Regions from separate parts of the Kitasatospora papulosa genome, predicted to be linked through region 1. Evidence: riboswitches for the same ligand, from Rfam matches in the RefSeq annotation. Region 1 holds a riboswitch; the other holds the start of a gene.
What was found. A riboswitch is a leader RNA that binds a small molecule or an ion and turns the genes downstream of it on or off. The one in region 1 is predicted to bind cobalamin.

Region 1 (4,193 bases):
CACGCACTGGTTCGTCAAGGACCTGCCGCTGCTGATCGCGTTCGCCGTGCTCGCCGCGTACACCTACTCCTCGGGCCTGCGCGCCCCCGCGCTCATCGCGTTCGTCAAGGACGGCCTGATCTATCTGGTCATCGCCGTGGCGATCATCTACATCCCGATCAAGCTCGGCGGGTTCGACGACATCTTCGCCAAGGCGAGCGAGGCGTTCTCGGCGAAGAACGAGGCCGCGGGCAAGCCCGTGGCGGGCCTCGTCCCGGGCGACATGGGCCAGTGGGGCTACGCCACCCTGGCGCTGGGTTCGGCGCTCGCGCTCTTCATGTATCCCCACTCGATCACGGCGACGCTCTCCAGCCGCAGCCGTGAGGTGATCCGGCGCAACACCACGATCCTGCCGCTGTACTCGCTGATGCTGGGCCTGCTGGCCCTGCTCGGGTTCATGGCGATCGCAGCCGGGATCAAGGTGGACAACGGACAGCTCGCGATCCCGCAGCTGTTCGAGAACATGTTCCCCGACTGGTTCGCGGGCGTGGCCTTCGCCGCGATCGGGATTGGCGCCCTCGTGCCGGCCGCGATCATGTCGATCGCCGCGGCGAACCTCTTCACCCGCAACATCTACAAGGACTTCATCAGGCCGGACGCCACCCCGGCCCAGGAGACCAAGGTCTCCAAGCTGGTCTCGCTGCTGGTCAAGGTCGGTGCGCTGGCCTTCGTCCTCACCATGGACAAGACGGTCGCGATCAACTTCCAGCTGCTGGGCGGTATCTGGATCCTCCAGACGATGCCGGCCCTGGTGGGCGGCCTGTTCACCCGGTGGTTCCACCGCTGGGCCCTGATCGCCGGCTGGGCGGTCGGCATGCTCTACGGCACGGTGGCCGCGTACGGCGTCGCCAGCCCGACCCAGAAGCACTTCGGCGGGTCCTCGAAGGAGATCCCGGGCATCGGCGAGATCGGCTACATCGGTCTCACCGCGATCGTGCTGAACATCGTCGTGGTGGTCGTGCTGACCTTCGTGCTCAACGCCCTGAAGGCCCCGGCCGGCGTGGACGAGACCTCGCCGTCCGACTACACGGCGGACGCCGGCGACCCCGGCGTCAAGACCGAGCTCCCGCCGGCCACGGTGGGTGCGCCGGGCGACGACGAGCCGGTGCGACGGGCCTAGGACCCGCGCCGTCCGTCCCGGCGGGGATCCCCCCGCCGGGACGTTCGAGCGGAGGCCGCGGGGTTCCGGTGCCGCCCCGGAAAGAGCGTGCGCCCGGCCCCGCGCCCGGGGCAGACTGTCGCGCATGGATGTCACGATCAGACCTGTGCGCGCCGAGGAGTACGAGGCCCTGGGCGAGATCACGGCCCAGGCGTACCTCGGTGACGGACTGCTGGACTTCGGCACCGGCGACCCCTACCTGGAGCAGCTCCGCGCCGTCGGGCGACGGGCCGCCGAGGCCCTGGTGCTGGCCGCGGTGGACGCCGGGGGCGAGCTGCTGGGCGGTGTCACCTACGTCGCGCCCGGCAGCCCGTGGGCGGACGTCGCCGGCCCGGACGAGGCCGAGTTCCGGATGCTGGCCGTCTCCGGGACGGCGCGCGGGCGCGGTGCGGGCGAGGCGCTGGTGCGGGCCTGCGTGGACCGGGCACGCGCCGCGGGCGGCCTCTCCGGGATCGTCCTGTCGACCCGGTCGTCGATGGAGGCCGCCCACCGGATCTACCGCCGCCTGGGCTTCGTACGGACGCCGGAGCGGGACTGGAGCCCTCTGCCGGGCTTCACCCTCCTGACGTTCCGTCTCCCTCTCTGACCCGTCACGACACTACATGTGGGGGCCGCCGCAATCGGCGGCCCCCACATGTATGCTCGACCTCGCTGTCGCCGCAGGGGAATCCGGTGCGAATCCGGAACTGTCCCGCAACGGTGTGATCGGTGCGTATACGCGCACCGCGGAGTCCGAGGACCTGTCGACAGTGCGTCCGGCTCGACCGAACCGGACGCAGAGACGTCCGGGCCCCGCGGAGGGCCGGTGGACGCCGCGCGCACCGTGCTGCCCTCCCCCGGGTTCCCTGTGTTCCGGCTGCCCCGCTCCCGCAGGCCCTGAGCCGAGCGAGGGATAGCCCCAGTGACCATCGCGCCAGCCGACCCGGTTTCAGCCGCGGAATCCGAAGGCCGTACGACCGACGCGCCCGGGACCGCCCTGCTGCGGACCCTGACCGGCCTCACCGCCGATCTCCCCGACACCGACCCCGGACGGGTCGCCGCCGCCGCCCTGCGCGGCCGCAGCGCGCGGTCGGACGAGGCGGAACTGCGCTCGCTGGCCACCGAGGCCGCCGCCGGCCTGATCTCGGAGGACCCGTCCTACTCGCGGCTCGCCGCCCGGCTCCTCACCCGGGCCGTCGCGGACGAGGCCGCCGGACAGGGCGCCGTCTCCTTCTCGGCCTCGGTCGCCGTCGGGCACCGCGAGGGCCTGATCGCGGACCGTACGGCCGAGTTCGTCACCCTGCACGCCGCCGCACTCGACGCCCTGGTCGACCGGGCCCTCGCCGACGGCGCGGACGACCGCTTCGGCTACTTCGGGCTGCGGACACTGCACAGCCGGTACCTGCTGCGGCACCCGCTCACCCGCCAGGTCATCGAGACCCCGCAGCACTTCATGCTGCGCGTCGCCGCCGGGCTGGCCGAGGACACCTCCGAGCGGGCCCTGGAGGAAGTGGCCGCCCTGTACGGCCTGATGAACCGGCTCGACTACCTGCCCTCCTCCCCCACCCTGTTCAACTCCGGCACCCGTCATCCGCAGATGTCGTCCTGCTACCTGCTGGACTCGCCGATGGACGAGCTCGACTCGATCTACGACCGCTACCACCAGGTGGCACGGCTCTCCAAGCACGCGGGCGGCATCGGGCTCTCCTACTCCCGCATCCGCGCCCGGGGTTCACTCATCCGGGGGACCAACGGGCACTCCAACGGCATCGTGCCGTTCCTGAAGACGCTCGACGCCTCGGTCGCGGCGGTCAACCAGGGAGGACGGCGCAAGGGTGCGGCCGCCGTCTACCTGGAGACCTGGCACGCGGACATCGAGGAGTTCCTGGAGCTGCGCGACAACACCGGCGAGGACCAGCGGCGTACGCACAACCTCAACCTCGCGCACTGGATCCCGGACGAGTTCATGCGCCGGGTCGACGCGGACACGCAGTGGTCGCTGTTCTCCCCGGCCGACGCGCCCGAACTGGTGGACCTGTGGGGGGACGAGTTCGACGCGGCCTACCGCGCGGCCGAGGCGAAGGGGCTGGCCCGCAGGACCCTGCCGGCACGTGAGCTGTACGGCCGGATGATGCGCACCCTCGCGCAGACCGGCCAGGGCTGGATGACGTTCAAGGACGCCTCCAACCGCACGGCCAACCAGACCGCCGAGCCGGGCCGGGTCGTGCACTCCTCGAACCTCTGCACGGAGATCCTGGAGGTCACCGACGACGGCGAGACGGCCGTCTGCAACCTCGGGTCGGTCAACCTCGGCGCGTTCGTCGCGGAGGGCACCATCGACTGGGAGCGGCTGGACGCCACCGTCCGCACCGCGGTGACCTTCCTCGACCGCGTCGTGGACATCAACTTCTACCCGACGGAGCAGGCCGGCCGGTCCAACGCCCGCTGGCGCCCGGTGGGCCTGGGCGCGATGGGCCTCCAGGACGTCTTCTTCCAGCTGCGGCTGCCGTTCGACTCCCCCGAGGCCCGCGCGCTGTCCACGAAGATCTCCGAGCGCATCATGCTCGCCGCCTACGAGGCCTCCTGCGACCTCGCGGAGCGGTCCGGCCCGCTGCCGGCGTGGTCCGAGACCCGCGCCGCCCGGGGCGTGCTGCACCCGGACCACTACGACACCGAGCTGCACTGGCCGGAGCGCTGGGACGCCCTGCGCGCCCGGGTCGCGAGGACCGGCATGCGCAACTCGCTGCTGCTGGCCATCGCGCCGACGGCGACGATCGCCTCGATCGCCGGGGTGTACGAGTGCATCGAGCCGCAGGTCTCCAACCTTTTCAAGCGCGAGACGCTCAGCGGCGAGTTCCTCCAGGTCAACGCCTATCTGGTGGACGAGCTGAAGAAGCTCGGCGTCTGGGACGCCCGGACCCGCGAGGCGCTCCGCGAGGCGAGCGGCTCCGTGCAGGGCTTCGCCTGGATCCCCGAGGACGTGCGGGCGCTGTACCGCACGGCGTGGGAGATCCCG
Region 2 (4,193 bases), 3.2 Mb from region 1:
TCGCGGCCGAAGCGGACCCGCACCGGCAGCAGCCCGAGCCCCTCGACGCGACCGGCCCGCGACTCCACGTCGTCCTCGATGTGCTCGCCCAGGACCTGGAACCCGCCGCAGATCCCCAGCACCGGCCGCCCCTCGGCGGCCCGCCGCAGCAGGGCGTCCGCCAGACCGCGCTCCCGCAGCCACGCCAGGGCCTTCACGGTGCCCCGCGTCCCCGGCACGATCACCAGGTCCGCGTCGACCAGCTCCTCCGCGCGGTCCACGAACCGCACCACCACGCCCGGCTCGGCCGCCAGCGCGTCCACGTCGGTGAAGTTCGACATCAGCGGCACGGCGCACACCGCGACCCGCAGGACGTCCTCGCCGTGCGGCGGCGCGACGACCGACTCCCGCACGGCGCCGCGCATCGACACCCGCAGCCCGTCCTCCTCGTCGATGCCCAGACCGTGGGCGTACGGCAGCACCCCGAAGGTCCGCCGGCCCGTGAGCCCGAGCAGCATGTCCAGACCGGGTTCCAGCAGCGACACGTCACCGCGGAACTTGTTGACGAGGTATCCGGCGACCAGCGACTGGTCCTCCGGGCTCAGCAGCGCCGTCGTGCCGAAGAACGAGGCGAACACGCCGCCCCGGTCGATGTCGCCCACCACCAGCACCGGGAACCGCGCCGCCCGCGCGATGCCCATGTTCACGATGTCCGTACGCCGCAGATTGATCTCGGCCGGACTGCCCGCCCCCTCGCAGATCACCGCGTCATAGGTACCCCGCAGCTGCTCCAGGCAGTCCGTGACCGTCCCCAGGAGGGCCTCCTGCCGCCCCCCGTGATAGCCGCGCGCACTCATCTCGCCGACCGGCCTGCCCATGAGGACGACCTGGCTGGAGCGGTCACCGCCGGGCTTGAGCAGCACCGGGTTCATCAGCGCCGACGGCTCCACCCGGGCGGCCTGCGCCTGCATCGCCTGGGCGCGGCCGATCTCCGCCCCCTCCCGGGTGACGAACGAGTTCAGCGACATGTTCTGCGCCTTGAAGGGCGCGACCTTCACCCCCCGGCGCACCAGCCACCGGCAGATCCCGGCCGTGACGACGCTCTTGCCCGCGTCCGACGTCGTTCCGGCGACCAGCAGTCCGCCGTTCATGTGGCTCTCCGTCCCCTGGCCAGCCGCCCCGCCGCGCACACGGCGAGGGCCAGCACACTCACCCGGCGCGACAGCCGCACCGCCCGTTCGATGTCCGTGACCCGTACGTCCCGGCCCGCCCCGCCGTTGAGCACCGGCCGGTGCTCCACCCGTCCGCCGTAGGCGAGGGTGCCGCCGAGCCGCACGCCGAGCGCTCCCGCGAACGCCGCCTCCACCGGGCCCGCGTTGGGGCTGGGATGACGGTGCGCGTCGGCCCGCCAGGCACGGACGGCCTCGCGGGGGCGGCCTCCGGCGGCGACGGCGAGCGCCGCGGTCAGCCGGGCCCCCGGCCAGCCGGCGACGTCGTCGAGCCGGGCCGAGGCCCAGCCGTAGCGCCGGTGTCGGGGCGACTTGTGCCCGACCATCGCGTCGAGCGTGTTGACGGCCCGGAAGCCGACCAGCCCCGGCACCCCGCCGAGCGCACCCCACACCAGGGCCCCCACGACGGCGTCGGAGGTGTTCTCGGCGACGGACTCCACCACCGCGCGGGCGATGCCCGGCCCGTCCAGCGCCTGGGGGTCCCGGCCGCACAGGTGCGGCAGCCGCTCCCGGGCCAGCTCGATGTCCCCGGCGGCCAGGGCCCCGCCGATGGCGCGCGCCTCGCGGCCCAGCGACGTGCCCCCGACGACGGACCAGGTGGCGGCGGCCGTCAGCGCCACGGCGGCGGCCGGACGGTTCCGTACGGCACGCGCGGCCAGCGCGGCGGCGCCCGTGGCGCCCCCGGCGCAGACGAGCGTGTGCAGGACGCCCCAGCCGCGGTGGTCGCGCCACAGCAGGTTCTCGGCACGGGTCGCGGCACGTCCGAAGGCGGCGACGGGGTGGCCCCGCCGGGGGTCACCGAGCAGCAGGTCGCCGATCAGCCCCGCGGCGGCGCCGTACGCGAATACGCGGTCGGCTCGCACCGCTCAGCCGGCCGTCGTGCCTCGGAGGGCCTTCTCGGCAGGTGGTGCGGTGACCGGCTCGGGGCAGCCCGACATGGCGTATGTCCTCACTCAGGGTCCGCGCCCTGGTTCGACGTGACCGGCGACGAGAGTCTCCTGGCTCCCGGATCCGCAGTCCTCCGGCCTTCCGGTCCGCGGTGGCGGACCGTGAATTCCGTGTGGAGGCTGCTCCCCGGTGACAGTGGCGGGACCGCGCCGGATTCGCACCGGCTTCCTCTCCTGTCGCCGTGAATGGCTCCGGCAGTCCACCACGCTCCGCGAACGTCCGTCAACCTGCCGTTGACCTGCGAGGCTTCGGTGTGCTCAGACGCACATCGGGCCGGACACACACGGAGTGTGTCCGGCCCGACGCGGTCGCCCGCCCGAGGAGTCAGACGACGATCAGGAAGATCCCGTAGGCGACCGCCGCCGCGCACAGGGCGAAGCAGGCGTACGCGCCGGTGCGTGCCAGGACGCCGCCACCGCCGCCCTGCGCCGTCGCCGTCTGCTTGGCGAGACCGGTGATGCCGAGGGTGAAGAGGCCGACCAGCGCGACGGTGATCACGAGGCTGACGCCGAAGACGGACGCGAGAGCTGCCCAGTCGATGTTCATGCGGATCTGTCCTTACACCGTGGCCGGCCGGTCGGCCGGGGTCTCGGCCGTCGGGGCGTGGATGGTGGTCTTGAGGTCCGGGACGTTCAGACCGGCGGGCGGCGGGCTGACGGCCGCGATGGCGGTCGTGACGACGCCCGCGGGCTCGTCCCCGGTCGCGTTCACATTGGTGTGGTCGACCGGCTTGCGGCGTGACAGCAGCCAGATGGCGCCGGAGCCGGCGACGAGCAGGACGGCGACCACCGCGACGCCCCAGGGGCCCTGCTTGGTCAGGAACTCGGCTCCCGCGCCGACCAGGCCGGCGGCCGGCAGCGTCAGACCCCAGGCGACGAACATCCGGGTGGCGGTGGACCAGCGGACCACGCCCCCCTTGCGTCCGAGGCCCGCGCCCATGACGGCACCCGAGCAGGACTGGGTGGTCGAGAGGGAGAAGCCGAGGTGCGAGGAGGCCAGGATGACCGTGGCCGCGCTCGTCTGGGCCGCGAAGCCCTGCGGCGGACGCAGGTCGGTGAGGCCGCTGCCCATGGTGCGGATGATGCGCCAGCCGCCGAGGTAGGTGCCCAGGGCGATGGCGATACCGGCGGAGGCGATGACCCAGACCGGCGGGTTGGAACCGGGGGCGAGGACGCCGCCGGTGACCAGGGCCAGGGTGATGATGCCCATGGTCTTCTGCGCGTCGTTGGTGCCGTGGGCGAGCGACACCAGGCCGGCCGAGGCGATCTGGCCGGCGCGGTACCCCTTGGCCGTGGACTTGAGCTGGGCCTCGTCGGTGATCTTCCGGTTGAGGCGGTACGTCAGCTTTGTGGCCAGCAGCGCGGCGACTCCGGCCACCAGGGGCGCGGCGATCGCGGGCAGCAGGACCTTCGTGACGACGGTGCCGCCGTTGATCGAGGACCAGCCGGCCGACATCACCGCGGCGCCGATGAGGCCGCCGAAGAGTGCGTGGGAGGAACTGGAGGGCAGGCCGACCAGCCAGGTCAGCAGATTCCACAGGATCGCGCCGACGAGCGCGGCGAAGATGACCTCGGTTCTGAGGCCGTTCTCGTTGATGATCCCGCCGGAGATCGTCTTGGCGACCTCCACCGACAGGAACGCGCCGACGAGGTTGAGAACGGCGGACATGGCCACCGCTGTCTTGGGCTTGAGAGCGCCGGTCGAGATGGTGGTGGCCATCGCGTTGGCGGTGTCGTGGAAACCGTTCGTGAAATCGAACACGAGAGCTGTTACGACAACAATCGCAAGCAGCAGCGTGATGTGTTCCATTTACCCAGGCAATCGTTCGACGTCATTGGCACGGGGAACGTAAGCAACCTGGGTGAACGGAAGATGAACTGGGCAGGGCGGCACGGTGACCCCAAGCGCGTGGGCGGGTTCCGCTTGTGTGCGCGACGCGTGGGGCCGGGCCCCCGCGGCCGGTGCGGGGCCCGGCCCCACGCGTAGCGGAAGATCGCCGCCATGACCGATTTGCCCCGTTGGCGAGACGTCGGTCAC

Region 2: linked by a shared signal. The riboswitch ahead of OG362_RS24930 (cobalamin biosynthesis protein) and the one ahead of OG362_RS10210 (ribonucleoside-diphosphate reductase subunit alpha) in region 1 are both predicted to bind cobalamin.

What each region holds. Positions count from the first base shown of each region.
Region 1 is NZ_CP108452.1:2,464,922-2,469,114, forward strand. It holds gene mctP (monocarboxylate uptake permease MctP) at 1-1,159, shown strand, start outside; gene OG362_RS10205 (GNAT family N-acetyltransferase) at 1,284-1,784, shown strand; cobalamin riboswitch at 1,837-1,960, shown strand; gene OG362_RS10210 (ribonucleoside-diphosphate reductase subunit alpha) at 2,100-4,193, shown strand, end outside.
Region 2 is NZ_CP108452.1:5,695,428-5,699,620, forward strand. It holds gene OG362_RS24925 (cobyric acid synthase) at 1-1,130, opposite strand, end outside; gene OG362_RS24930 (cobalamin biosynthesis protein) at 1,127-2,071, opposite strand; cobalamin riboswitch at 2,200-2,327, opposite strand; gene OG362_RS24935 (hypothetical protein) at 2,481-2,702, opposite strand; gene OG362_RS24940 (inorganic phosphate transporter) at 2,715-3,965, opposite strand.